Regions from separate parts of the Enterobacter sp. N5-15 genome, predicted to be linked through region 4. Evidence: predicted binding sites of a transcription regulator. Region 4 holds the regulator's gene; each other region holds the start of a gene.

What was found. Region 4 encodes PhoB, which activates phosphate uptake and scavenging genes when phosphate is short. Its sites were predicted from a motif close to CTGTCATAAAACTGNCNNAT; they were not measured.
Region 1: a site for PhoB is predicted at 3,027-3,046, ahead of AC2TE5_RS02960 (esterase-like activity of phytase family protein). Genes of this name have one in related genera too.
Region 2: a site for PhoB is predicted at 5,082-5,101, ahead of pstS (phosphate ABC transporter substrate-binding protein PstS). Genes of this name have one in related genera too.
Region 3: a site for PhoB is predicted at 5,820-5,839, ahead of uvrB (excinuclease ABC subunit UvrB). Genes of this name have one in related genera too.

The regions. Positions count from the first base shown of each region.
Region 1 covers NZ_CM170150.1:623,080-630,489, reverse strand. Annotated here, with positions in the region: gene AC2TE5_RS02970 (3'-5' exonuclease) at 1-267, shown strand, start outside; partial or broken gene AC2TE5_RS02965 (IS481 family transposase) at 398-1,608, shown strand; gene AC2TE5_RS02960 (esterase-like activity of phytase family protein) at 1,623-2,981, opposite strand; gene AC2TE5_RS02955 (YfaZ family outer membrane protein) at 3,393-3,938, shown strand; gene AC2TE5_RS02950 (hypothetical protein) at 3,938-4,258, shown strand; gene AC2TE5_RS02945 (NAD-dependent succinate-semialdehyde dehydrogenase) at 4,304-5,674, opposite strand; gene AC2TE5_RS02940 (helix-turn-helix domain-containing protein) at 5,826-6,569, shown strand; gene AC2TE5_RS02935 (LysE family translocator) at 6,617-7,255, shown strand; gene AC2TE5_RS02930 (BrnA antitoxin family protein) at 7,286-7,410, opposite strand, start outside.
Region 2 covers NZ_CM170150.1:4,845,353-4,852,762, forward strand. Annotated here, with positions in the region: gene atpD (F0F1 ATP synthase subunit beta) at 1-863, shown strand, start outside; gene AC2TE5_RS22920 (F0F1 ATP synthase subunit epsilon) at 884-1,303, shown strand; gene glmU (bifunctional UDP-N-acetylglucosamine diphosphorylase/glucosamine-1-phosphate N-acetyltransferase GlmU) at 1,442-2,812, shown strand; gene glmS (glutamine--fructose-6-phosphate transaminase (isomerizing)) at 3,038-4,867, shown strand; gene pstS (phosphate ABC transporter substrate-binding protein PstS) at 5,189-6,229, shown strand; gene pstC (phosphate ABC transporter permease PstC) at 6,357-7,316, shown strand; gene pstA (phosphate ABC transporter permease PstA) at 7,316-7,410, shown strand, end outside.
Region 3 covers NZ_CM170150.1:1,406,259-1,413,668, reverse strand. Annotated here, with positions in the region: gene moaD (molybdopterin synthase sulfur carrier subunit) at 1-237, opposite strand, end outside; gene moaC (cyclic pyranopterin monophosphate synthase MoaC) at 230-715, opposite strand; gene moaB (molybdenum cofactor biosynthesis protein B) at 719-1,231, opposite strand; gene moaA (GTP 3',8-cyclase MoaA) at 1,256-2,245, opposite strand; molybdenum cofactor riboswitch at 2,233-2,366, opposite strand; gene yvcK (uridine diphosphate-N-acetylglucosamine-binding protein YvcK) at 2,592-3,500, shown strand; gene uvrB (excinuclease ABC subunit UvrB) at 3,573-5,588, opposite strand; gene AC2TE5_RS06595 (ABC transporter ATP-binding protein) at 6,341-7,063, shown strand; gene bioD (dethiobiotin synthase) at 7,026-7,410, opposite strand, start outside.
Region 4 covers NZ_CM170150.1:1,021,015-1,028,424, reverse strand. Annotated here, with positions in the region: gene proY (proline-specific permease ProY) at 1-1,254, opposite strand, end outside; gene brnQ (branched-chain amino acid transporter carrier protein BrnQ) at 1,336-2,655, opposite strand; gene phoR (phosphate regulon sensor histidine kinase PhoR) at 3,065-4,360, opposite strand; gene phoB (phosphate response regulator transcription factor PhoB) at 4,382-5,071, opposite strand; gene sbcD (exonuclease subunit SbcD) at 5,259-6,464, shown strand; gene sbcC (exonuclease subunit SbcC) at 6,461-7,410, shown strand, end outside.

The sequences.
Region 1 (7,410 bases), 400 kb from region 4:
TCCAGCGATGATAAAAAGCACTGGTCACCGCAGAATGATTTCCTCTGCGTCATGCCGCTTCCCAGCAGCAAAGGGCTTGAGTTTAACTCGGTCGCCATTATGGATGCCGCAAAGGAAAGGGACAGTGAAGATCTGAGTGACGATATCAAGCGCCTTTACGTCGGTTTTACCCGCGCGCGACAGAATCTTCTGGTGACTATGCATGGAACCGGAGGCCTGCGAGATCATCTGGTCGAGACCTGGGAAAAGAGCGTTAAGACGGTCTAGCTGTCCAGTAAGCACCGAACAATCCCCTCTCCCCTATGGGGTGTACGGTCCGGGGACATAGTGAACACTTGTTCGGGGACATGGTAGACACTTACAACTAAGGCATAAGAACCCGTTTATGGAGTCGCTTATGCCCTGGGATGCGAGAGATACCATGTCATTACGTACCGAGTTTGTTTTGTTCGCCTCGCAGGACGGGGCGAACATTCGTTCCCTCTGCCGTCACTACGGTATTTCACCTGCCACAGGCTACAAGTGGCTTCGCCGCTGGGCTCAGGAAGGTGCCGCCGGCCTTCAGGACCGCCCGCGCATACCGCACCATTCCCCGAACCGCTCATCTGACGACATCACAGCCCTGCTGCGCATGGCGCATGACCGCCATGAGCGCTGGGGCGCACGCAAGATAAAGCGCTGGCTCGAGGACCAGGGGCACCGCATGCCCGCCTTCAGCACCGTCCATAGCCTGATGGCCCGCCATGGTCTGCTGCCGGGCGCTTCACCGGGCATTCCCCCCACGGGACGGTTCGAACATGACGCGCCGAACCGCCTCTGGCAGATGGATTTTAAGGGCCACTTTCCCTTTGGCGGCGGCCGCTGCCATCCGCTCACCCTGCTGGACGACCACTCCCGTTTTTCCCTGTGCCTGGCGCACTGTACCGATGAACGGCGCGAGACCGTGCAGCAGCAGCTGGTCAGCGTGTTTGAGCGTTACGGCCTGCCGGACCGGATGACGATGGACAACGGCTCACCGTGGGGAGACACCACCGGCACCTGGACGGCGCTGGAGCTGTGGCTGATGCGCCACGGTATCCGGGTGGGGCACTCCCGGCCTTATCATCCGCAGACGCAGGGCAAGCTGGAGCGTTTTCACCGCAGCCTGAAGGCGGAAGTACTGCAGGGAAAATGGTTCGCAGACAGCGGTGAGCTGCAGCGCGCCTTCGACCACTGGCGGACGGTCTATAACCTTGAACGCCCGCACGAGGCGCTGGATATGGCGGTACCGGGCTCGCGGTATCAGCCGTCAGCGCGGCAGTACAGCTGCACCACAACGCCCCCGGAATACGACGAGGGCGTGATGGTCAGGAAGGTGGATATCAGCGGAAAGCTGAGCGTGAAAGGGGTAAGTCTGAAGGCAGGCAAGGCGTTCAGGGGAGAACGGGTCGGGCTGAAGGAGATGCAGGAAGACGGCAGCTACGAGGTGTGGTGGTACAGCACGAAAGTGGGGGTGATCGACCTGAAGAAAAAGTCGATCACCATGGGTAAAGGATGATAAAAAGTGTTCACCATGTCCCCGAACACCTGTCTACCATGTCCCCGGACTGTACATGGGGAGAGGGTTAGGGTGGGGGGTAAACTTATTTCACCGCTTCCGGCAGCGTTATAATCCACAACTCGCTGTCCGACTCCGGCTTCTTCAGCGGCTTCACGCTGAGCGTGGTTTCAACCGGTTTATCATCCAGCGTCAGCTTGCCTTCCGCGTTCACCCGATAATCCTTGAGCTTCTTGCCCTCGACCGGGTTTTGCATCGCCACCTTCACGCCAAAATCGTTATCGTTCGCCACCGCCAGCGTTTTGCTGTCAATTAGCGCCAGCCCTTCGGCCTTCTCCTGCTGCCAGCCCAGCGCGCGGAGATCGACAACCTGCGTTTTAGCCGCAAGCGTTATGCCGCGCTGCGCCAGGGTTTTCTCATCATCAAACTCCGGGTACTCACCCGGCTTGTCAAAGGCGGAAAGGTCGCTCGCCTTGCTGAGATCCACCTTGTAAATCAGGTTACGCATGCCGTCGTTTTTATCGCTTCCCTGCTCAATCAGCAGGATGTGCTGGTCATCGAGCGCCACAATGTCGCCGATTTTGGCGTCGCTGTTTTTACCGTAGGCCGCGCTGTCGATTGGGTAACCGTACATCGCGGTTTTCCCGGTCGCCGGGTCGAAGCTCACCAGACGCGTAAACAGCGCCTGCTTTTTGCTCTTACCGTCGATATCCAGCGTGCTTTGCACGGCGGCGATAATCCGCCCGTCCGGCATTCGGGTCAGGCCTTCAAAGCCACGGTTAGCCTGGCGCCATTTGATGATGTTTGGCAGACCGCCCGCGATGGATTTCTCCCCTTCCGCGGCCTGCGGCCCGTGGATTGCCAGGATCTTCCCTTTGCTGTCGACGTTAATCAGGAACGGGCCATACTCGTCGCACAGCCAGTAGCCGCCTTTCCCGTCCGGCGTGATGCCTTCCGTGTCCAGGCCACGGTTGTCACCCTTCAGGATGTTGAGGGTATCGCTGAACGCGACCTCATTGGTGGAGCCAATCACGCCGCTTTGCAGCGGCAGACCGTTAATCTCGCCTTTATCATCATGCAGCGGGCGGGCATCAACAGCCTCCGCTTTGCCTTTCTGAACGCGGATGGTCATCAGCAGCGGCGCGAAATCTGGCGTGACAAATATTTTGGCTTCGTTTTTCCCCATTTTTGGCGCATCGGCGTTTGGACCGCGATCGGTCACGGTCGCAAAGGTCAGGGCGTCGCCCTGCTTGCCCGTAAACAGCAGGCCAGAACCGATTCCCACGGGCAGTCCGTTCGGAAACGCCCTGGCAAACGCGCCGCTGTAGCTCACGTGGGAGCCTTCAGGGAAGCTGACGACATAGCGCTCAGCAGTAGGCTGCGCCGCCAGGCCAGAGAAAGAAAGCGCACAACCGATTAGCACAGGAATAATTTTTCTTTTCATATTGTTAGCATCCAGTTAGTGAAGCCAACAACGTAAAGAATAAACGTGTCAGAAAAATGACATGAAAAGGAAACCGACCTGCGCGATTGAACGTATATTCATCACTCGAAATGTAAGGCTTTGTTGTTTTGTGTGACAGGTGAAACATTTTCGGAAATTATTAGAAACCCAATTAATTCATCTCAAATCACTATCCCCGCCTCGTTCAGTTTATGTTTAGTCAAAAAACTAAACGGTTCCTAAACGCCAAAAACATCCCCTGTTGACACCCCGACAATCAAACACCAATGCAACAATTGCAATAAAAAACTTAACAATATCAGTATAAAACCGCGATTTATATCACATTTGCAGTCATAAACATCGCTTGTTAAGGTGCGCCCAGATGAATTTAATGACGAGGCATAAAACATGAAAAAACTGAATATCCTTCTTCTTTCTGCTCTGGCTGCCGTATCGGGTTCCGCACTGGCGATGGGCGGCACCGTTGAGCAGGGTAAAAACTTTACCAACCTCAATCTGGAAATGGGTAAATCCTCATCCGGTGTTTATCTTGAAAGTAACTGGCTCAAAAACACCGACGACGGCACCCAGACCGGCGGCGTGGGCGCAGGCTACAACCTGGAAGTGGGCCCGGTGATGCTGAATGCGGGCGCGAAGGCGATCTACCTCGGCCCGAAAAAAGGCGATAACGGCGTGGCGTTCCCGATTGGCGGCGGCGTAAACGTTGCGTTGACCGACAGCATCCACGTGTACGGTGAAGGCTATGTGGCACCAGAAGGGCTGAACAACAGCGTGAAAAACTACGTGGAAGCCAACGGCGGAGTAAGCTGGACGCCGATTACGCCAGTGACCCTGAAAGTGGGTTACCACCACGTGAGCGTGGATGGCAAAGACGGTCGTCCTGGCCACACGCTGATTGACGGCGCATATGTAGGCGGTGGAGTGACCTTCTGATGAAACACCGCATTACCGCGCTTTGCGTTCTGAGCCTCACGCTGATGCTCACCGGCTGCGTCCAGTACAAATGGGTGAAACCGGGCGTCAGCGACGCTGACATGAATAAAAAGCTCACGGAATGCGAAGCGCAGGCCCTGATCGATCTGCCCCCGGATAACGTAGTAACCGGTTCGAGCTCGGAAAAAACGGACAAAAAGAACAAGAAAAAGGATATTTCCACGAGCTACACGGTCGAAGACGCGAACGAATATCGCCGGGATACGTTAGTCGACAGCTGCATGTTCAAAAGCGGCTGGGACAAGATCGAAGTGCAATAATCTCCTTTAAAAAAACCTGCCGGTTGGCAGGTTTTTGATTATCTCTTACTTACGCACCACCACCAGCTTCTGGTTCACAAACTCTTTGATCCCCAGGTCCGACAGCTCGCGCCCGTAGCCGGAGCGCTTCACGCCGCCGAACGGCAGCTCTGGCGCAGTATCGGTGAGCCAGTTGATGTACACCATCCCTGTCTCAATCCGTGACGCCATTTTCTTCGCGCGCTCGATATTCTGACTAAATACCGCCCCGCCCAGGCCGTAGTGGGAGTCGTTCGCCAGCGCGACCGCCTCGTCGTCGCTTTTCACGACGTAAATCTGCGCTACCGGGCCGAAGAACTCCTCGAAGTACGCCGGGTTATCGCGGGAGATATGCGTCAGGATCGTCGGTTCGAAGAAACTCCCGTCGCGCTGTACCGGTTTGCCGCCATAGTGCAGCGTCGCACCGTTTTTCACCGCCTCGTTAACCTGTTTGGTCAGCGTTTCGAGCGCATCTTTAGATGAGAGCGGCCCCAGCGTGGTGCTTTCGTCCAGCGGATCGCCAATCTTCACCTGCTTAAACGCCTCGGTGAATTTACTCAGGAAGGCATCCGCAATCTTTTCATGCAGAATAAAGCGCTTCGCCGCGGTGCAGACCTGCCCGGCGTTATTGAGTCGCGCATTCACGCCAATTTTCACGGCCCTCTCAAGGTCTGCATCGTCCAGCACCACGAACACATCGTTACCGCCCAGCTCCAGCGTGGATTTCTTGATGTGCTTCGCCGCCTGCGCAGCCACCGCGCTGCCCGCCTTTTCGGAGCCAGTTAGCGCAGCGCCCTGCACGCGATCGTCGGCTATGATGTTTGCCACCTGCTCGGACGAGATAAACAGGTTGGTCCACGCCCCTTCCGGCGCGCCCGCCTCGCGCACCAGATGGGCAAAGGTCTCGGCGCAGTGCGGCACGATGCTGGCATGCTTGGCGATCACCGGGTTGCCCGCCGCCAGGTTGGGCGCCAGAACGCGCATCAGCTGGTAGTACGGAAAGTTCCACGGCTCAACGGCCATCAGCACGCCGATGGGGTGATGCTCAACCCACGCTTCCCCGAGCTCAGACGGATACTTCACCGGGGCCAGGAACCGCTGCGCGTTGTCGGCGTAGTAGCGGGCGATCTGCGCGCACAGCTTTACCTCGCCGCGGCTCTGTTCGATGAGCTTACCCATCTCCTGGCTGGCGATTTTCGCCAGATCCTCCGCGCGCTCGTCGATCAGGTCGGCGAGCTTATGCAGCACCGGCAGACGCTGGTTGATGTCGCCTTTCGCCCAGTCCGAATGATAAAGCGCATCGGCCGCCTTGAGCGCCGCTTCGATATCCGCATCGGTATGCGAGGGGTATTCTTTGATGAGCTGGTTAGTGGCAGGATTTACTGTCTGATAAGCCATGTCGAATCTCCTTGTTTTACCGCTTAGGGTATTAAGGGTAGTCAACATGACTGGCCGTGGACGTAAAGTTGGGTATATCCGGAAGGTTCTTAATGAAGCGCTGCCAGACGGTTCGCTGACGTGGTATAAAAAACCTTCAGAAGGAGCGCCCATGACCGATACCCGACACGTCCGCCAGACATTTCACCGCGCCTCAGGCCTTGAGCTGCGCAGCACCTGGCAGAGTACGCAGGCGTACAAACGCCATAGTCACCCTCAGCTCTCCATCGGCGCGATTGTGGAGGGCCAGACCTGCTGCGTGTGTCATGACAGACAGTACATCCTTAACCCCGGGGACCTCATCGTGATCCCTGCCTGTGCGCCGCACAGCTGCAACCCCGTCACCGGGAATCCGCGCAGCTACCATATGCTCTATATCGACACCGAGCTTCCGCTGGCGCTACAGGTGATTCGTAGCCCTGACCTGTTTGCCCACTACCTGGACGTTGTCGAGACCCTGTCTCAGGCATCACTGGAGACACTGCTTTCTGCCCTTCCCCGTGCTGCGGATAGAGCTGACGCGCTTCGCCCAACCAGCCAGCAGGTTCAGGAGGCATTTCTTTCCGATCTCACCTGCCCGCCTTCCCTCGACGAGCTTGCCCAACGCTTCTCGCTGCGCAAGGAGACGCTGATTCGCACCTTCAAGCAGGACACCGGCCTGACGCCGGGCAGCTTCCTCAGCATTTCCCGCGTGGAGTACGCCAAGGCGCGGCTGCGCGCTGGAGATGATATTGCCGACGTCGGCTACCAGAGCGGCTTTGCAGACCAGAGCCACTTTCATAAGACCTTCGTCAGCTATACCGCCGCCACGCCGCGCCAGTATGCCATGGGCCGATCAATATCAGACAATAAATAGGTTCTGCAGCGCCGTACTCTGGCCTCGGATTATTAACCGAGGTCGCTATGGAACTGTTATTTCCTTCCGCTTTTCTCGCTCTGGCGCTGGCGCACTTTGTTGCCCTGCTAAGCCCGGGCCCGGATTTCTTCCTGTTGGTGGGCTACGCCGCGCGCTATCGGCTGCGCGGCAGCGCCGGGCTGTGCCTCGGCATCGCCGCGGGTAACGGGCTCTACATCCTGCTGGTGATTATCGGCTGGAGCGCGCTGCGCCAGTTTACGTGGCTTTTTACGCTTATCGAGCTTTGCGGGGCGCTGTACCTGCTGTGGATCGGCTCGCATCTGGTGCGCAGCCGACCTCAGGCGCTGGCGCTGAATGAAACTCACCAGCGCTTCCCTTCCCTGCGCAAGCAGATCCTGCTGGGGCTCGGTTCGGCGCTGTTAAATCCGAAGAACGCGCTGTTCTATCTGGCGCTGATGACGGCATTGCTGGGGCCGGACGTGACGCTGCTTCAGCAGGCGACCTGCGGCGTCTGGATGGTGATGGTGGTGCTGGTGTGGGATCTGGCGCTGGTATCGCTGATGGGGCTATCGGTGGTTCAACAGAAGCTCAGCCGTTCGCTGTGGTGGATTGAGCGCACGGCGGGGGTGGCGCTGATGGGGTTTGGGGGGTGGGTGCTGTGGCGGCTACTGGAAATTATACGCTGAGTTAGCGGGCAGCCTGACGCCGCCCGTTGCTTATTTTTTATTTTGATCGCGCAGCATTGCTTCACGCAAAATGGCATTGAGCCTCGTCTGATAACCTTTTCCAGGCCGTTTAAGCCACTCCATCACGTCAGCGTCGATACGTACAGATGCCTGAG
Region 2 (7,410 bases), 1.0 Mb from region 4:
ACTCTGTGTTTGCGGGCGTAGGTGAACGTACTCGTGAGGGTAACGACTTCTACCACGAAATGACCGACTCCAACGTTCTGGACAAAGTTTCCCTGGTTTACGGCCAGATGAACGAGCCACCAGGAAACCGTCTGCGCGTTGCGCTGACCGGTCTGACTATGGCTGAGAAGTTCCGTGACGAAGGCCGTGACGTTCTGCTGTTCGTTGATAACATCTATCGTTACACCCTGGCCGGTACGGAAGTATCTGCACTGCTGGGTCGTATGCCTTCAGCGGTAGGTTATCAGCCTACGCTGGCGGAAGAGATGGGTGTTCTTCAGGAACGTATCACCTCTACCAAAACCGGTTCTATCACCTCCGTTCAGGCGGTATACGTACCTGCGGATGACTTGACTGACCCATCTCCAGCAACCACCTTTGCGCACTTAGATGCAACCGTGGTACTGAGCCGTCAGATCGCGTCTCTGGGTATCTACCCAGCCGTTGACCCGCTGGACTCCACCAGCCGTCAGCTGGATCCACTGGTTGTGGGTCAGGAACACTACGACACCGCGCGTGGCGTACAGTCCCTGCTGCAGCGTTACCAGGAACTGAAAGACATCATCGCCATCCTGGGTATGGATGAACTGTCTGAAGAAGACAAACTGGTGGTAGCACGTGCGCGTAAGATCCAGCGCTTCCTGTCCCAGCCATTCTTCGTTGCGGAAGTATTCACCGGTTCTCCGGGTAAATACGTTTCCCTGAAAGACACCATCCGTGGCTTTAAAGGCATCATGGAAGGCGAATACGATCACCTGCCGGAGCAGGCGTTCTACATGGTTGGTTCCATCGACGAAGCCGTGGAAAAAGCCAAAAAACTTTAACGCCTTAATCGGAGGGTGATATGGCAATGACTTACCACCTGGACGTCGTCAGCGCAGAGCAACAAATGTTCTCTGGTCTGGTCGAGAAAATCCAGGTAACGGGTAGTGAAGGTGAACTGGGTATTTTCCCGGGTCACGCACCGCTGCTCACCGCCATTAAGCCTGGTATGATCCGCATCGTTAAACAGTTCGGTCACGAAGAGTTTATCTATCTGTCCGGCGGCATTCTTGAAGTGCAGCCTGGCAGTGTGACCGTTCTGGCCGATACCGCTATCCGTGGCCAGGATCTCGACGAAGCGCGAGCCCTGGAATCGAAGCGTAAGGCTGAAGAGCACATTAGCAGCTCTCATGGTGACGTGGATTACGCTCAGGCGTCTGCGGAGCTGGCCAAAGCGATCGCGAAACTGCGCGTTATCGAGTTGACCAAAAAAGCGATGTAACACCGGCTTGAAAAGCACAAAAGCCAGTCTGGATACCAGGCTGGCTTTTTTTTTCGGCCTTAATTCATGATGAAAAAGATGTAGAATTTTAAGCATCAAACGTTTTTACTTCACACTCAAACTACCGTCAGGATGCGTATGTCAAACAGTGCGATGAGCGTGGTGATCCTTGCCGCTGGCAAAGGGACCCGCATGTATTCCGATCTGCCTAAGGTGCTCCACACGCTTGCAGGAAAGCCAATGGTGCAGCATGTCATTGATGCAGCGAATGAACTGGGTGCCAGTCAGGTCCACCTGGTTTACGGCCACGGCGGCGATCTGCTTAAAAAGACGCTGAGCGATGACAAGCTCAACTGGGTGCTTCAGGCCGAACAGTTGGGTACAGGCCATGCGATGCAGCAGGCAGCGCCCTTCTTTGCGGATGACGAAGACATTTTGATGCTCTACGGCGATGTTCCGCTGATCTCCGTTGAAACCCTGACTCGCCTGCGTGAAGCCAAACCGCAGGGTGGCATCGGTTTGTTGACCGTCGTGCTGGACGATCCAAGCGGTTATGGCCGCATCACCCGTGAAAACGGCAACGTCACGGGTATTGTTGAGCATAAAGATGCCAGCGACGAACAGCGCCAGATTCAGGAGATCAACACCGGTATCCTGATTGCCAATGGCGCGGATATGAAGCGCTGGCTGTCCAAACTCAACAACAACAACGCGCAGGGTGAATACTACATCACCGACATCATTGCGATGGCGTACCACGAAGGGCGTGAAATTGCCGCCGTTCATCCGGCGCGCATTAGCGAAACGGACGGCGTGAACAACCGCCTGCAGCTTTCCCGTCTTGAGCGTATTTATCAGTCCGAGCAGGCCGAAAAACTGCTGCTGGCGGGCGTGATGCTGCGCGATCCGGCACGTTTCGATCTGCGTGGTTCGTTATCTCACGGGCGTGACGTTGAGATTGATACTAACGTTATCCTCGAAGGTCACGTCACGCTGGGCAATCGCGTCAAAATTGGCGCCGGCTGCGTGATTAAAAACAGCGTCATCGGCGACGACTGCGAAATCAGCCCGTACAGCGTGGTGGAAGATGCCCGTCTGGATGCCGCCTGTACCATCGGCCCGTTTGCGCGTCTGCGCCCGGGCGCTGAGCTGCTGGAAGGCGCTCACGTGGGTAACTTCGTGGAAATGAAAAAAGCGCGTCTGGGTAAAGGCTCGAAAGCCGGTCATCTGACCTACCTGGGCGACGCGGAAATTGGCAATAACGTGAATATTGGTGCAGGGACTATTACCTGTAACTATGACGGCGCGAATAAGTTTAAAACCATCATCGGTGACGACGTGTTCGTTGGCTCCGATACGCAGCTGGTGGCGCCTGTTACCGTGGGTAACGGGGTGACCATTGCCGCCGGAACAACCGTTACGCGCGATGTGGCCGAGAACGAGCTGGTGTTAAGCCGCGTTCCGCAGGTCAGCAAGCAGGGCTGGAAACGCCCGGTGAAGAAAAAGTAACAACAAGGCGGGTGGCGCTACGCTTACCCGCCCTACGATTGAGTAGGCCTGATAAGGCGTAGCCGTCATCAGGCAAACCCGGGAGAGGAGATAAATATATATCTCCCCCCACAAGCAGTACCCATAAAAATAACCCCACTCTCTACAAGGCTCGGGGCGCCCGGAAAGGGCAAATACAGGTCAGCGACAACGCAGGCATAATGCCTAAATTCGGAATCTAAAATTATGTGTGGAATTGTTGGCGCAGTTGCGCAGCGTGATATTGCTGAAATCCTTCTCGAAGGTTTACGTCGTCTGGAATACCGTGGTTACGACTCAGCCGGTCTGGCTGTCGTCGATGCAGAAGGTCATATGACCCGTCTGCGTCGTCTCGGTAAAGTGCAGATGCTGGCCCAGGCCGCGGAAGAACATCCGCTGCACGGTGGTACCGGTATTGCGCACACCCGCTGGGCGACGCACGGCGAACCGTCTGAAGGTAACGCGCACCCGCATGTGTCTGAACACATCGTGGTCGTGCACAACGGCATTATCGAAAACCACGAACCGCTGCGCGAAGAACTGAAAGCACGCGGCTACACCTTCGTCTCTGAAACTGACACCGAAGTGATTGCTCACCTGGTGCACTGGGAGCTGGAGCAGGGCGGCACACTGCGTGATGCGGTGCTGCGTGCTATCCCTCAGCTGCGCGGTGCGTACGGTACGGTAATCATGGATTCCCGCGACCCGTCCACGCTGCTGGCCGCGCGTTCCGGTAGCCCGATGGTTATCGGTCTGGGCATGGGCGAAAACTTCATCGCTTCTGACCAGCTGGCGCTCCTGCCGGTTACCCGTCGCTTTATCTTCCTCGAAGAGGGTGATATCGCGGAAGTAACTCGCCGCAGCGTGACCGTATTCGATACCAAAGGCGAGCAGGTGAAACGTCAGGAGATCGAATCGAATCTGCAGTACGACGCGGGCGACAAAGGCGCTTACCGTCACTACATGCAGAAAGAGATTTACGAGCAGCCAAACGCCATCAAAAACACCCTGACCGGGCGCATCAGCCACGGTGAGGTTGACCTGAGCGAGCTGGGCGCAAACGCGAACGAACTGCTAGGCAAGGTCGAGCATATTCAGATCGTGGCCTGCGGCACCTCCTACAACTCCGGTATGGTTTCTCGCTACTGGTTTGAATCCCTGGCGGGCGTGCCGTGCGATGTGGAAATCGCATCTGAATTCCGCTATCGCAAATCCGCTGTGCGTCGTAACAGCCTGATGATCACCCTTTCCCAGTCCGGCGAAACGGCGGACACGCTGGCCGCGCTGCGTCTCTCTAAAGAGCTGGGTTACCTGGGCTCGCTGGCCATCTGTAACGTCCCTGGCTCCTCGCTGGTGCGTGAATCCGATCTGGCGCTAATGACCAAAGCGGGTACCGAAATCGGCGTGGCCTCCACCAAAGCGTTTACCACTCAGCTGACCGTTCTGCTGATGCTGGTGGCGAAGCTGGCGCGCCTGAAAGGCGAAGATGCTTCCGTTGAGCACGATATCGTTCACGGCCTGCAGGCGCTGCCGAGCCGTATTGAGCAGATGCTGTCTCAGGACAAACGTATTGAAGCGCTGGCGGAAGATTTCTCTGACAAACATCACGCCCTGTTCCTGGGTCGTGGCGATCAGTATCCGATTGCGCTGGAAGGCGCGCTGAAGCTGAAAGAGATCTCCTACATTCACGCTGAAGCCTATGCGGCAGGCGAGCTGAAACACGGCCCGCTGGCGCTGATTGACGCGGATATGCCGGTCATCGTTGTGGCACCAAACAACGAACTGCTGGAAAAACTGAAATCTAACATCGAAGAAGTCCGCGCCCGCGGTGGTGTCCTGTACGTCTTCGCCGACAAAGATGCCGGTTTTGTCAGCAATGACAACATGCACATCATCGAGATGCCGCATGTGGAAGAGGTGATTGCACCAATCTTCTACACCGTTCCGCTGCAGCTGCTGGCCTATCACGTTGCGCTGATCAAAGGCACCGACGTTGACCAGCCGCGTAACCTGGCGAAATCGGTTACCGTAGAATAATCCCTTCAGGCTCCACCTTCGGGTGGAGCTTTTTTATCCCGCCCGGTTTGTTTTTCATCAATCCTTTCTCATTTTTAATAATGACAATTTGTCATCTTCAGCTACTTTTTTCAGTGTCACATAAAGAAAATATTTCTGAAAACGTCTTGTCATAAAAGTGGCTAACACGATGAAAATTAAGCTTTCTTTTGCTGGTTTTTAAGTGAAATTTTCGTTGTCATAAAACTGTCATAATTCGTACATTTATCTGTCACCTGTTTGTCCTATTTTGCTCATCGTAGCCACTAAACAACGATTTACGAAAATCTTGCAGGAGACATTATGAAAGTTATGCGTACCACTGTCGCAACTGTTGTCGCCGCGACCTTATCTCTGAGCGCGTTCTCTGTATTTGCAGAAGCAAGCCTGACTGGCGCTGGTGCAACCTTCCCTGCGCCGGTGTATGCCAAATGGGCGGATACCTACCAGAAAGAAACCGGTAACAAGGTTAACTATCAGGGTATCGGCTCCTCCGGTGGCGTTAAACAAATTACCGCGAACACGGTTGATTTCGGCGCATCAGACGCTCCGCTGTCTGATGACAAACTGGCTCAGGAAGGCCTGTTCCAGTTCCCGACCGTGATCGGTGGCGTGGTCCTGGCCATCAACCTGCCGGGCGTGAAGTCGGGTGAGCTGGTGCTGGACGGCAAAACCCTGGGTGACATCTACCTGGGCAAAATCAAAAAATGGGATGACGAAGCGATCGCTAAACTCAACCCAGGCCTGAAGCTGCCTTCTCAGAACATCGCCGTGGTTCGCCGTGCGGATGGTTCCGGTACCTCTTTCGTGTTCACCAGCTACCTGGCAAAAGTGAACGAAGAGTGGAAGTCTAAAGTCGGCTCCGGCTCTACCGTTAACTGGCCAACCGGTCTGGGCGGTAAAGGTAACGACGGTATCGCCGCGTTCGTACAGCGTCTGCCTGGCTCAATTGGTTACGTAGAGTATGCGTACGCTAAGCAGAACAACCTGTCCTACACCAAACTGGTTTCAGCCGACGGCAAACCGGTTAGTCCGACCGAAGAGAACTTTGCTAACGCTGCGAAAGGCGCTGACTGGAGCAAATCGTTCGCGCAGGATCTGACTAACCAGAAAGGCGAAGGTGCATGGCCAATCACCTCTACCACCTTCATCCTGGTTCACAAAGAGCAGAAGAAACCTGAGCAGGGCACCGAAGTGCTGAAGTTCTTCGACTGGGCGTACAAAAACGGCGGCAAACAGGCTAACGCCCTGGATTACGCCACCCTGCCGGACAGCGTGGTTGAGCAGATTCGTGCTGCATGGAAAACCAACGTGAAAGACAGCAGCGGTAAAGCGCTGTACTAACAGGATATATTTAACGAAGATGGCGGGAGGCGCTGCGCTTACCCGCCCTACGGTTAAGCTGTAGGCCCGGTAAGCGTCAGCGCCACCGGGCATATTCGTAAAAACGTCTCAAACAGAAGAGTAATTTATGGCTGCAACCAAGCCTGCATTTAACCCTCCGGGTAAAAAAGGTGACATGATTTTCAGCGCGCTGGTAAAACTGGCTGCGCTGATTGTGCTATTGCTGCTGGGCGGCATTATCGTGTCTCTGATTTTCTCCTCATGGCCGAGCATCCAGAAATTCGGTTTCTCCTTCCTGTGGACCAAAGAGTGGGACGCGCCGAACGACATCTACGGTGCCCTGGTGCCGATTTACGGCACGCTGGTGACCTCGTTCATCGCCCTGCTGATTGCGGTTCCGGTGAGCTTTGGTATTGCCCTGTTCCTGACGGAGCTGGCGCCGGGCTGGCTGCGACGCCCGCTGGGTATTGCCATCGAACTGCTGGCGGCCATTCCGAGTATCGTTTACGGCATGTGGGGCCTGTTCATCTTTGCTCCGCTGTTCGCCACATACTTCCAGGAACCGGTCGGTAACGTTCTTTCTGCCATTCCGTTTGTGGGTGCCCTGTTCTCTGGCCCGGCTTTCGGTATCGGCATTCTGGCGGCAGGTGTGATCCTCGCCATCATGATTATTCCGTACATTGCGGCGGTTATGCGCGATGTCTTCGAACAAACACCTGTGATGATGAAAGAGTCGGCCTACGGCATCGGCTGCACCACCTGGGAAGTTATCTGGCGCATTGTCCTTCCGTTCACCAAAAATGGGGTGATCGGGGGCGTGATGCTGGGCTTAGGTCGTGCGCTGGGTGAAACCATGGCGGTCACCTTTATCATCGGTAACACCTACCAGCTCGACAGCGTGTCGCTCTACATGCCGGGTAACAGTATTACCTCGGCGCTGGCGAATGAATTTGCGGAAGCGGAATCGGGGCTGCACGTGGCGGCGCTGATGGAGCTGGGTCTGATTCTGTTCGTTATCACCTTCATTGTTCTGGCGATTTCCAAGCTGATGATTATGCGCCTCGCTAAAAATGAGGGAGCACGCTAATGGCCACTCTCGAAATGCAAGCTACCGCTGAACTGGCGGAATCCCGCCGTAAAATGCAGGCCAGACGCCGCATGAAAAACCGTATTGCCCTGTC
Region 3 (7,410 bases), 390 kb from region 4:
CGTTACCGGCGGGAAGAAGGCCACTTCATCCCCTGCGTTCAGCGGATGGGTGAACTCCACCAGCGTCTGGTTAACGGCGGCCAGCAGCTTGCCTTCGTCCAGCGCCAGCGCCCAGCGGTCGCTTTGTGCCGCCAGATGCGCGCGCAGGGCAGCGACGTTTTCAAAGGACGCATCCAGCGTCAGGCTGTCGGTATTCACCAGCTCGCGCACCTGCGCAAAAAAGAGCACCTTAATCATGGCTGTCCACCTTAAAATCACCGGATTTGCCGCCGCTTTTTGCCAGCAGGCGAACCGGGCCAATCACCATATCTTTCTGCACCGCTTTGCACATGTCATAAATGGTCAGCGCGGCAACTGAGGCCGCCGTCAGCGCTTCCATCTCTACGCCGGTTTTGCCGGTTAAGCGACAGAGTGACTCAATGCGCACGCGGCTCTGCTCCGGCTGCGCCTGCAGGCTCACTTCCACCTTGCTCAGCATCAGCGGATGGCACAGCGGAATAAGATCCCAGGTGCGTTTGGCGGCCTGAATACCCGCGATGCGCGCGGTGGCAAAGACGTCGCCCTTATGGTGGCTGCCGTCGATAATCATCGCCAGGGTCTCCGGCAGCATAGTGACGAACGCTTCCGCGCGCGCCTCGCGCACCGTTTCGGCTTTGGCGGAAACATCCACCATATGCGCTTCACCGGCGGCGTTAATGTGGGTCAGTTGTGACATAGCTTATTTCTTTAAATGGGGATGAAAATTACACGGACGGGTACGGGCATCCAGCTGCGGGGCAATGATGTTTTCCCACGCGGTGCGGCAGGCTTTGGTCGAACCCGGCATGGCAAAAATCAGGGTTTTGTTAGCCACCCCGGCAACGGCGCGCGACTGAAGCGTGGAGGTACCAATCTCTTCAAAGGAGAGCATGCGGAACACTTCGCCGAAGCCTTCCACCTCGCGGTCAAACAGCGGGATAAGCGCTTCGGGGGCCTGATCGCCTGCGGTAAAGCCGGTGCCGCCAGTAATCAGCACCACCTGCACCTCATCGCTGGCAATCCACTGCGAAACCTGAGCGCGAATGGCGTAGCGGTTCTCCTTCACGATCGCTTTATCGACGATGCTATGCCCCGCGTCATGAGCCGCCTCGCGCAGCCAGTGGCCGGAGGTATCATCCTCTTCGCCGCGGCGGTCGGAAACGGTAAGGATAGCAATGCGTGTCGGGATAAATTCTGCGCTTACCTGACTCATATTCTGATTCCTTCTTAAGCCTGATTACCCGCCGATGTAGGACAGGTTCTGAGTAATGCCGGTATTGCCCTGATGCAGGAAGTGGGTCTGTTTTTTATGCGTCAGCGCTTCAGAAATACGTGCTTCAAGCGCGTCCTGCTGCGCATCGTCTTCAAGCAGATCGCGAAGGTCTACGCCGCCGTCGCCAAACAGGCAAAGATGGAGCTTGCCAACGGAGGAGACGCGCAGGCGGTTGCAGCTGGCGCAGAAGTCTTTCTCATAGGGCATGATAAGCCCAATCTCACCTTCGTAATCCGGGTGGCAGAAGACCTGCGCCGGACCGTCGCTGCGCTGGCGGATCTGGTGGATCCAGCCGCGTCTCAGCAGCGCGTCGCGCAGCACCATGCCGGAGATGTGATGGCGACGGAACAGCTCGCTGCCCTCGCCGGTTTCCATCAGCTCGATAAAACGCAGCTGTATAGGGCGGGATTTGATCCACGCCAGGAAGGTGTCCAGCTGATGATGATTCACATCACGCATCAGCACCGTGTTGACTTTTACCTTCTCGAACCCGGCCGCAAATGCCGCGTCGATACCGTCCATGACCTGCTGAAATTTATCCTGGCCGGTAATGGCGTGGAACTGACGGGCGTCCAGGCTATCGACGCTGACGTTGATCGCCGTCAGCCCCGCATCGCGCCAGTTCGCCACGTCACGCGCCATGCGGTAACCGTTGGTGGTCACGGCAATCTGGCGGATACGTTCGTTTTCACGCACGGCGGCGATGATGTCGGGAAAATCACGGCGCAGAGAGGGTTCACCGCCGGTCAGACGCACTTTTTCGGTGCCGAGCTCAGAGAAGGCGCGCGTGACGCGGCGCACTTCATCCACGGAGAGAAAGCCGTTATTGGTGACGCTGCCCGGTTTGTAGCCATCGGGCAGGCAGTAGGTGCAACGGAAGTTGCACACATCGGTAATCGACAGACGTAAGTAATAAAACTTACGCGCGAAAGCATCAGTAAGTTGTGAAGCCATGTACACCTTTCCAGATCGGGAGGCACAGTCATTTCTTTCTGTACCCTGGTGGCAAATTCGCCACGGCCAGAGCGCCATATCTTTCGACACAGGCACAAGGGCTAGAGTGTATGTTTTCAATTTTGAAAACGTGGTTAGGGCGATAGTAGCGCGGAAATTCTGACGACGCCATTATCGCTTTTCGCTATATAATTATCTATATAGCGATTCAATCCTGCATTTTCGCTACAGAATACCTAAAAACCGCATTTTCACATTGATATACGTCATTTTGCGTCGGGTGAGGCATCGTCTTTTAGGGGTAGTTAGGTTACTGTTACGCGATCGAACGTGATAAGGAATACGTATGCGCAATCGCACTTTTGCGGATCTTGACCGAGTGGTCGCTCTTGGCGGAGGACACGGCTTAGGCCGGGTTATGTCCTCTTTGTCGTCACTCGGCTCAAGACTGACCGGGATAGTGACCACCACCGATAACGGCGGCTCAACCGGGCGCATTCGTCGTGCCGAAGGCGGCATTGCCTGGGGAGACATGCGCAACTGCCTGAACCAGTTAATTACCGAGCCAAGCGTCGCGTCGGCGATGTTTGAGTACCGTTTTGGCGGAAATGGCGAACTTTCCGGGCATAACCTCGGAAATCTGATGTTAAAGGCGCTTGATCACCTGAGCGTAAGGCCTCTGGAAGCCATCAACTTAATCCGCAATCTGCTCAAAGTGGATGCATTCCTGATCCCTATGTCCGAACAACCGGTTGACTTGATGGCAATCGACGCCGAAGGGCATGAAGTTTACGGCGAGGTGAATATCGACCAGCTCATCCTGCCGCCAACGGAGTTAATGACCTATCCGAGCGTACCCGCCACGCGAGAAGCGGTGGAGGCCATCGGGGAAGCGGATCTTATCCTGATCGGTCCAGGCAGTTTTTACACCAGCCTGATGCCCATTCTGCTGGTGAAAGAGCTGGCGCAGGCGCTGCGCCGCACCCCTGCCCCGATGGTTTACATCGGTAACCTGGGACGTGAACTGAGCCCGGCGGCGGCGAGCCTGTCGCTGGCAGACAAGCTTGAAGTAATGGAGCATTACGTCGGCAAGAAAATCATTGACGGCGTAGTCGTGGGCCCAAAAGTGGATGTGTCATGGATTGGCGATCGTCTGGTGGTGCAGGAGCCGCTGGAGGCCAGCGATATCAAGTATCGCCATGACCGTCACCTGCTGCGCGAGGCGCTGGAGAAGGCGATTCAGGCGCTGGGTTAGTTTCGTTTTGTGCGGCCTGATGCCCTCACCCCGGCCCTCTCCCACGGGGAGAGGGAGAAAACAACGCTTTACTCACGATGCCGCGATGAAAAGATCCCGCAGCTGATGAAGCTGGTCGCGGATCTGCGCCGCCTCTTCGAACTCCAGATTCTGCGCGTGCTGCATCATCTGCCCTTCCAGCTCGTGGATTTTCTGCTGCAGCGCTTTCGGCGTCAGCACGACGGTATCTTCTTCCACCACTGAACGCGCCTTGCCGCGGCCTTTCGCTTTGGTTTTGGCGATGTTCTGACCCAGCGCCAGAATATCCACCACCTTCTTGTTCAGCCCCTGCGGCGTGATGCCGTGCTCTTCGTTGTAGCGCTGCTGCTTCTCGCGGCGGCGCTCCGTTTCGCCAATCGCTTTTGCCATCGACGGGGTGATTTTGTCACCGTACAGAATCGCTTTACCGTTGACGTTACGCGCCGCACGGCCGATGGTCTGGATCAGGGAGCGCTCAGAACGCAGGAAGCCCTCTTTGTCCGCATCCAGAATCGCCACCAGCGAGACTTCCGGCATATCCAGGCCTTCTCGCAGCAGGTTGATCCCCACCAGCACGTCAAACTCGCCCAGACGCAGATCGCGGATAATCTCCATGCGCTCCACGGTATCGATATCCGAGTGCAGATAGCGCACCTTCTCGCCGTGCTCTTCCAGATACTCGGTGAGGTCTTCCGCCATGCGCTTGGTGAGCGTGGTCACCAGCACGCGCTCGTTGATGGCGGAACGGGCACGGATCTCAGAGAGCAGATCGTCCACCTGAGTGGCCACCGGACGAACTTCAATAATCGGGTCAAGCAGACCCGTTGGACGCACAACCTGATCGACAACGTCTTCACCGGATTTCTCCAGCTCGTAGTTGCCCGGCGTGGCCGAGACGTAAATGGTTTGCGGCGCGAGCGCCTCAAACTCTTCAAACTTCATCGGGCGGTTATCCAGCGCCGACGGCAGGCGGAAGCCGTACTCCACCAGCGTCTCTTTACGCGCGCGGTCACCGCGGTACATCCCGCCGATCTGCGGGATCGTGACGTGGGACTCGTCGATCACCAGCAAACCGTCTGCCGGAAGATAGTCAAACAGCGTCGGCGGCGGCTCGCCCGGCCCGCGCCCGGAGAGGAAGCGCGAGTAGTTTTCAATGCCGGAGCAGTAGCCCAGCTCGTTCATCATCTCAAGGTCGAACTGGGTACGCTGGCTGAGGCGCTGCTCTTCCAGCAGCTTATTGTTCGCCAGCAGCACCTTACGGCGCTCGGCCAGCTCCACTTTGATCTCTTCCATCGCCTGCACGATACGCTCGCGCGGCGTCACGTAGTGCGTTTTCGGGTAGATGGTGAAGCGCTGGATCACCGACTCAATGTGTCCGGTCAAGGGGTCGAAGAGCGACAGCCGTTCAACCTCTTCGTCAAACAGCTCGACGCGCAGCGCCATATCGTCCGATTCCGCCGGGAAGATGTCGATCACCTCACCGCGTACGCGGAACGTCCCGCGCTGGAACGCCTGATCGTTACGGGCATACTGCAGCTCCGCCAGACGACGAACGATGGCGCGCTGGTCGATGATCATCCCCTGCGTCAGGTGCAGCATCATTTTGAGATAGAGATCCGGATCGCCCAGACCGTAGATCGCGGAAACCGACGCGACGACGACCACGTCGCGACGCTCCAGAAGCGCCTTAGTGGCCGACAGTCGCATCTGCTCGATGTGTTCGTTCACCGAGGCGTCCTTCTCGATGAAGGTGTCAGAGCTCGGCACATAGGCTTCAGGCTGGTAGTAATCGTAGTAGGAGACGAAATACTCCACCGCATTTTCCGGGAAGAACTCTTTCATCTCGCCGTAAAGCTGCGCGGCCAGGGTTTTATTGGGTGCCAGCACCATCGTTGGGCGCTGGAGATCCGCAATCACGTTGGCGATGGTGAAGGTTTTACCTGACCCCGTCACACCTAATAGCGTCTGGTGCGCCAGCCCATCTTCCAGCCCCTCTTCCAGACGACGGATCGCCTCAGGCTGATCGCCAGATGGACGGAAAGCAGAATTCAATTTGAACGGTTTACTCATGGGCGACAACCTGATGACGTTAAAAGCGGCAGGTGAGTAATTTTACTCGTTGTTGCCAGGAATGCCAGTAAAAAACACTGGATGAAAAACCAGTGGCATGTCAGGATATTTAGCATAGCGCCTGAAGGATTGGTGCGATAACGGCCAAAATTTGGGCTGTGACAATATAAAACACCAGTCAGGTCAGGTTATCCCCAGAACTTTTTCTTTTTTAACATTTGTCAAGCCAGGTAATGATAGTTTTGTGGCAACGGGTGACACTTTCATGACGGGAATTGCTTTTATCTAAGCAGTTAAATAATAAACGATATTTTCTAAAGCCGCGTTTCGCGTCAATTTGGGCGTAAGCCGCGTCTTCTCTCGCTTATCGCATGTTTTCTAACTCTAATGCACATGGTTATCCACAGGAATAGTGGATAACTGCTTCCAGCCCATACAGCGTGGCGCTCGGCAAATTCCCGGATTTTCCCACGAGACGGCAGTAAAAAATTTTTATAGCTCTTTTTTGATGATTAACAGTTGTGTCATTCATAACCAACTGATGAGATCTTGCTCACATTTTCATCATTTCGGGCACTGCACCACAACTCAACACCGCCAGCACCGTCGATGTGCAATCCCTTTTTTTCTCTGCCCCTCTCCGGTGACTTATTCCTAAAAAAGCCGTTTTTTTAAACACTTTTCGGGTTCTGGCAGGGGTTTTGCACACTCAATCACGAGCCTCACCTACACACATTTTTAAGGAGAGAAAGATGTTGAGTCTGCGTGCTGTGAATCAGTTTTACGGAAGCCAACATACGCTATGGAACGTGAATTTGGATTTTCCGCAAGGGATGTGTACAGGCGTCGTTGGCCTGCCGGGAATGGGGAAAACCACCCTCATGAATTGCATCGCCGGGAGAGTGCCCGTCGAAAGCGGCAGCATCATCTGGCATGAGGCGGGCGCGCCGCCGCGTGATTTGCTTAACCTACCGCCAGAACAGCGTTCAGGACCGGGGATAGGCTATGTCCCGCAGGACAGGCGGATCTTCTCCCAGCTAACGATTGAGGAGAATCTGCATATCGCCATGCGGGCGATGGGGAAACCCAACCCGGAAGCGAAAAGTGACGTTTACGACCTGTTTCCGGCGCTCTACGCATTGCGACAGACCCGCGCCAACACGCTCTCTCCGGACGACCAGTACCAGCTGGCGCTGGCTAATGCGCTGGTGAACCGCCCGCACCTGCTGATCCTCGATGAGCCCCTGCACGGCGCAGGACACAGCTTCGCCCAGAAGCTGGGGCAGCTGCTGGTGCGCTTAAACCGGGAGTTAGGTATGACGGTGCTGTTAGCGGAGCAGCAGCTGTCGTTTATCCGCCGGGTTGCGGACCGTTTCTGTATGCTCTATCGCGGGCGTAACGTGGCGCAGGGCCACGTTAACGAACTGGATGACGAGCTTATCGCGCACTGGATGTCGCGGGAAGCAAGACGCTGAGATCGAGATAACGCCCGGTTTCGGCATTTTCCGCGCCGTCAGCAAGCCAGGGAATTTCCCCGAGGCACGGGGCGGAAAGTACGCGCCTGAGCGTCGCCAGATACTCCAGGTGTCGTTTCCCCGGCGCAACCACGTCGTTGGCTATCCAGCCCGCCAGACGCAGCCCGGCCTGCTGCACGGCCTGCGCGGTCAACATGGCGTGATTGATGCAGCCCAGCTTGACGCCGACGACCAGAATGACCGGAAGCTGCTCGGCCTGCACCCAGTCGGCAAACGTCTGCGCGTCCGAAAGCGGCGTAAACCAGCCCCCTGCACCTTCCACCAGCACCCAGTCGGCCTGGCCTTCC
Region 4 (7,410 bases):
CAGGCCAATGATAAACACCAGGAAGATCAGCCCGACGACGGTCGTCGCAACGCCGCCCGGTACTTTGAACTTCAGCGCTTTCGCCTCATCCGGCGACAGACGACGGCGGAAGGCAATCTGCGACAGCAGGATCATGATCCACACCCACACCGTCGCGAAGGTCGCCAGCGATGCAATCACCAGGAAGACGTTCTCCGGCATGATGTAGTTCAGGTAAACCGAAAACAGCAGCGCCACGGTCATGACCACTACCGTCACCCACGGCGTGCCGCGGCGTGAGGTTTTGGCGAACACCTTCGGCGCGCTGCCCTGCTCCGCCATGCCGTGGAGCATACGGCCCACGCCAAACACGTCACTGTTAATCGCGGAAAGCGACGCGGTCAGGACCACAAAGTTAAGAATGCTGGCCGCAAAGGCAATGCCCATATGCTGGAAGGTCAGAACAAACGGGCTACCGTTGGTACCCACCTGATTCCACGGGTAGATGGACATAATCACGAACAGCGTACCCACGTAGAACACCAGAATACGCATCGGCACCGAGTTGATGGCGCGCGGAATGGACTTCTCCGGATCTTTCGCTTCCCCGGCGGTGATACCGATAATCTCGATGCCGCCGTAGGCAAACATCACCATCTGCAGCGACATGACCATTCCGAGCCAGCCGTTGCTGAAGAAGCCCCCGTTGCTCCAGAGGTTATGGATGCCGGTCGGCTGACCGCCGTTGCCAATTCCCCAGATGATGATGCCGAAACCGGCGAGGATCATGATGATAATGGTCGCGACTTTAAAGAAGGAGAACCAGAACTCCAGCTCGCCAAACACCTTCACGCTCATCAGGTTGACGGCGCAGATGATCAGCACCACGCTCAGCACCCAAATCCAGTGCGGCACCGCCGGGAACCAGACGCCCATATAGATGCCAAACGCCGTCACGTCGGCAATCGCCACGATCAGGATTTCAAAGCAGTAGGTCCAGCCGGTGATAAACCCGGCCAGCGGGCCGAGGTTTTCCTGCGCGTAGCGGGAGAAGGAGCTGGCGGACGGGTTGTGAACCGACATTTCGCCGAGGGCGCGCATGATGATATACGCCGCCACGCCGCCGATGATGTACGCCAGCAGAACGCTGGGACCGGCCATTTTGATGGCATCTGCCGAGCCATAAAAAAGACCGGTGCCGATAGCAGAGCCCAGCGCCATAAAGCGGATGTGGCGCGTGCTCAATCCACGTTTAAGTTTGTTAGTGCTTTCCATTTAAATCTTGCCATTCAACACGAAAAAAACAAAAAACCACGGGGCCTTAAGCCCCGTGGTTAAACAGTTTGTTGCCGTTGATTAATGAGCGTTCGATGCGACCTGACGCCCTGCAGCACGGTCCCAGATAATGGCCAGAACCAGTGCAACAACGGTAGGCATCAGCCAGGCCAGACCCTGCTCGGACAGCGGCAGACGCTGTGTCCATGCCGGCAGTATGTGCGCGAAAGCTGATGCTTTAATCCCGTCAAGGATACCAAAAATCAGGCTGATAAACATGGCTGGCGCAATAATTCGTGAAGAGTTGTTCCACCACGGGCGAGTAAAGCTCAGCACCACCAGCACAATACACGGCGGGTAAATCGCCGTCAGCACCGGAATCGAGACCTGAATCAGGTGGCTCAGACCGAGGTTGGACACCGCCATAGAGAAGATGCCGAGGATAAACACCAGGGTGCGGTAAGAGAGCGGCAGATACTGCGCAAAGAACTCTGCGCAGGCGCAGGTCAGGCCAACCGCGGTGACCAGACAGGCCAGGAAGATGAGCGCCGCCAGCAGCATACTGCCCGCACCGCCGAAGGTGTGCTGAACGTAGGCGTGCAGGATAGCCGCACCGTTAGCGTTCTGATCGACCAGCATGGCGCTGTCAGATCCCAGACGGAACAGTGCCAGATACAGCAGCGTCAGACCCACGCCGGCCATCAGGCCAGCCCAGATGGTATAGCGGGTCAGCAGACGCGCTTCGGTCACACCGCGGGAACGCGCGGCGTTAACAATAACGATACCAAAGACCATGGCGCCCAGCGTATCCATCGTCAGGTAGCCGTTCACAAAGCCGTTAGAGAACGCGGCGTTTTTATAGGCGTCCATCGCGTCGCTAATCGGGCCTGCTGGCCAGACGATGGCCGCTACCGCCAGAACAATCAGCGCCACAATTTTCAGCGGAGCCAGGAAGTTACCCACGGTATCCAGCAGCTTGCCCGGATAGAGGGAAACCAGAATTACGATCGCGAAGTAGATCAGGCTGTAGATAAACAGCGGCATCGCACCGTCACCGGTCAGGGGAGCAATACCCACTTCGAAGGACACGGTTGCCGTACGCGGGGTCGCAAACAGCGGGCCAACGGCGAGATAGCAGACGGTTGCCAGCAGAACGCCCGCTACTTTGCCAATCGGGGTGCTGAGGCTATCCACGCCGCCGCCGACTTTCGCCAGCGCGACGACGGTCAGAACCGGCAGACCCACGGCAGTAATCAGGAAACCAAACGCGGCGGTCCAGACGTGTTCACCCGCCTGAAGGCCAACCATTGGAGGGAAAATGATGTTGCCTGCGCCAACGAACAGCGCAAATGTCATAAAGCCCAGCGCGATGATGTCACGCGATTTTAAGTGATGGGTCATAAAACCTTACTGCCTGTGGATGTGGTGTTGAAAACATTGAGATTTTCGATATCCCTGACGGGACGATACAGCCGAAAATTTGCTCAATTTCAGCGGGAAATGCTCCCGTCCTGGCGTGGAGAAGAATAGTTTTTCGATTTACCACGCAAATACAGTCGGTCTGACAGTATCTGGGGCGCAATTTAAACGCTTATAACGTTTAAAGGCAAGGAGGGATCGCAAAACCAGAACAATATGCCAGCATGAAAATACACGTTAGAATAATACGCTATTTATAAGAAAAACCCATGGCTAATCATGCGAACAAAAAACAGTCAGCCGTATATAATTCATCCGCGTTTCGCTTGACTGCAAAGCAAACGGGCCAGCAGAGGCTGACCCGTGGAAAGGTAAAATGACACACCTGCCGTCAGGCGATCTTTTTGGCAATTAATCGTTCCGGGATCACGAAGCTGAAGCGTGTTCCTTTACCCAGCGTACTCTGAATATCGAGACGGCTTTCATGGTGATTCACCGCGTGTTTCACAATTGCCAGCCCCAGGCCGCTTCCGCCTGTCTGCCGGGATCGCGCTTTATCCACACGGTAAAAACGCTCGGTCAGACGCGGAATATGCTCAGGCGCGATCCCCGGCCCGTTGTCTTCCACGCTAAACTCCGCCCCCGTTGGGGCATGGTGCCAGCGCACCACGATATCCGTCCCCTCCGGCGTATGATTCACCGCGTTATACACCAGGTTGGAAATGGCGCTACGCAGTTGATCTTCGCTGCCCAGCACCTTCAGCGTATTGTCGACCTCAAAGGTCAGGTGATGCTTTTTGTGGCTTAACGTCTGCGCTTCACGCTCAACGACCCGCAGCATCATCGGGACATCAATGGTCTCATTTAGCGCAAGCGTTGGCGCCGCTTCAATCTTCGATAGCGTCAGCAGCTGCTTCACCAGCCCTTCCATCCGGTGCGTTTGCTCCCGCATGGTGTGCAGCGCTTTTTCACGCGGCGCGCCTTCAAGCGTTTGCTCCTGCATCATCTCCAGGTAGCCCTGAAGCACGGTCAACGGGGTACGCAGTTCGTGACTGACGTTGGCGAAGAAGTTGCGACGCGCCCCTTCCAGCTGGTGCATCTGGGTGACATCGCGCGCCACCATCAGCCACTGCTTATCGCTGTAGGGCATCACGCGGATTTCCAGATGGCGACCATTATTGAGCTTCAGATTATGCGGGCGGGTAAAATCACGCGTTTTCAGATACTGCGTGAACTCGGGATAGCGCAGAAGGTTGAGGATATTCTGACCATTATCGTCGGGCCAGCGCAGGCCCAGCAGCTGTTGTGCAAGGCCGTTACACCAGAAGATTGTCCCTTCTTCGGTCGTCAGAATAACGGCATCGGGCAGCGACTCTGCACCGCTGCGAAAACGCTTAATCAGGCTTCCCAGTTCGCGGCGACGCTTTTTATTACGCATCTGCATCTGATGCAGACCGTACAGCAGCGGCTCCCAGCTGCCGCTTCCCGGCGGCGGCGTCATACTTCGGTCAACCCACAGCCACCAGGAGAGGCGCAGGAGGTTCCAGAAATGCCAGATCAGCAGCCCGGTGACCGACGCCAGCAGAAACCACGGCAGGTGTCCAAGAAAGGCCCCCAGAAGGAAGGCCGGAATACAGCATAAGATCAGTTCAAAGACGAGCCTTTTCCATGACAGACGTTCCAGCACGCGTCACACTCCTGTCATTGTTCAGAAACGGGTAGAAAAACGATAACCCGTGCCGCGGACCGTCTGCACCATGCGATCGTGGCCGCTCAGTTCCAGTGCTTTTCGCAGGCGGCGAATATGTACGTCAACCGTCCGGTCTTCGACATACACGTTAGTTCCCCAGACGTTATTCAGCAACTGCTCGCGGCTGTACACGCGTTCCGGGTGGGTCATAAAGAAGTGCAGGAGTTTAAATTCGGTAGGCCCCATGTCGAGGGGATTTTCACCGGTCATCACGCGGTGTGAGGTGGGGTCAAGGCTTAGCCCCTGCATCTCAATCACCTCTTCCACCGCCATCGGCGAAATACGGCGCATCACGGCTTTAATGCGGGCAACCAGCTCTTTTGGGGAGAACGGTTTAGTAATGTAATCGTCCGCGCCGGTTTCCAGACCGCGAACGCGATCCTCTTCTTCTCCGCGCGCCGTGAGCATCACAACCGGGATGTCGCGGGTCAGCGCCTCGCGCTTCAGGTGTTTGATAAACTGCAGTCCGGAGCCGCCGGGCAACATCCAGTCCAGCAGAATCAGATCGGGCCAGGGTTCATTCAGCTGGTTCACTGCGCTGTCATAATCTTCCGCTTCAACCGGCTGGAAGCCGTTTTGCTCGAGCACGAAGCACACCATTTCACGAATTGGAGCTTCATCTTCTACGACCAGAATACGTCTCGCCATACTTTGCCCTGTCTTATCTTATTTAAGTTACAAGTTTGTAATTCGGCGCCATTATGCGTCAGATTTATGACAGATTTATGAAAAACAGTACCACGATAACGGGCAAACCGTTGTTTTATTACAGCGGTTATTTTCCCGTCTCTGAACGTTTATAATCCTGCTTTCTCTTTTTTGCCACGGATCAGCTATGCGCATACTTCACACTTCGGACTGGCATCTGGGTCAAAATTTTTACAGCAAAAGCCGTGCGGCTGAACATGAAGCCTTCCTGAACTGGCTGCTGGAAACGGCCAGGACGCACGAGGTGGACGCGATTATTGTGGCGGGTGACATCTTTGATACCGGCTCGCCCCCCAGCTATGCGCGTGAACTGTACAACCGCTTCGTGGTGAATCTGCAGCAAACCGGCTGTCATCTGGTGATTGTCGCCGGTAACCACGATTCCGTCGCGACGCTGAATGAATCCCGCGACATCCTGGCATTTCTCAATACTACCGTCGTCGCCAGCGCCGGGCACGCCCCGCAGATCCTGAAAAAACGCGACGGCACGCCGGGGGCGGTGCTGTGCCCCATTCCGTTTTTGCGTCCGCGCGATATTGTGCAAAGCCAGGCGGGACTTTCCGGCGGCGAAAAGCAACAGCATCTGTTACAGGCCATCACCGACTATTATCACCAGCAGCACGCCGATGCCTGCGCCCTGCGCGGCGACCAGCCGATTCCGGTGATTGCGACCGGGCATCTCACCACCGTCGGGGCCAGTAAAAGTGACGCCGTACGTGACATCTATATCGGTACGCTGGACGCCTTTCCGGCGCAGAACTTCCCGCCAGCCGACTACATTGCGCTCGGACACATTCACCGGGCGCAGATCGTCGGCGGCAGCGAGCACATCCGCTACTGCGGCTCGCCTGTTTCGCTCAGCTTTGACGAGACGGGCAAGGCCAAATCCGTCCATCTGGTGAGCTTCTCCGGGGGCAAACTCCGCGCCGTTGAGACGCTGGAGGTGCCCGTCACCCAGCCGCTGGCGGTGCTTAAGGGCGATCTCGACGCCATTACCGCCCAGCTTGAGCAGTGGCGCGGAAAAGCGCTTAACCCGCCCGTCTGGCTGGATATCGAAATCACCACCGATGACTACCTGCACGATATGCAGCGTAAAATTCAGGCGCTGACGGAAGATTTGCCCGTCGAAGTCTTACTGGTACGCCGCAGCCGCGAGCAGCGCGAGAAAATTCTGTTAAGCGCTCAACGCGAAACGCTCAGTGAGCTTCGGGTTGAAGAGGTGTTTGAACGCAGGCTCTCGCAGGAGGAAATTGACGACGCGAAGCGCGCAAGACTCAGCGAACTGTTCAGCCATACCCTGCATGCGCTCAATGATGAGGAAGAAAACGCATGAAAATTTTGAGCCTGCGCCTGAAAAATCTCAACTCCCTCAAGGGCGAGTGGAAAATTGACTTTACCGCGGAGCCGTTTGCCAGCAACGGTCTGTTTGCCATCACCGGCGCGACCGGGGCTGGTAAAACCACCCTGCTCGACGCCATCTGCCTGGCGCTTTATCACGAAACGCCGCGACTGCAGAAGGTTTCTCAGGCACAAAACGACCTGATGACGCGCGACACCGCCGAGTGCCTGGCGGAAGTGGAGTTCGAGGTAAAAGGCACCGCCTACCGCGCCTTCTGGAGCCAGAACCGCGCGCGCAACCAGCCGGACGGAAACCTGCAGGCGCCGCGCGTGGAGCTGGCGCGCTGCGAAGATGGCAAAATCCTGGCGGACAAAGTAACGGATAAACTGGAGCAAACCGCTGCGCTCACCGGGCTGGACTATGGCCGCTTTACCCGCTCCATGCTGCTCTCACAGGGGCAGTTTGCCGCCTTTCTTAATGCCAGGCCGAGCGATCGCGCCGAGCTGCTGGAAGAGCTGACCGGCACCGAGATCTACGGCCAGATTTCCGCCATGGTGTTTGAAAAACACAAAGCCGCCCGCAGCGTGCTTGAAAAATGCGAGGCGCAGGCGGCGGGCGTCGTGCTGTTGAGCGAAGAGCAACAGCAGCAGTTACAGCAAAGTTTGCAGGCACTTACTGACGAAGAGAAAACCCTGCTGGTTCAGCAGCAAAGCCAGCAGAAAGATTTTCAGTGGCTTACGCGCCATGACGAGCTCGTGCTTGAGCAACAGCGCGTCACCGCGATGCAGCAGCAGGCGCAACAGGCGCTGACGAACGCTGCGCCGGAGCTGGCCAAGCTCCAGCTCGCTCTGCCCGCCGCCCAGCTTCGACCGCTTTGGGAGCATCAGCAGGATCAAACCGCGCGTCTGACGCAAACCCAACAGCGAATTATCGAAGTAAA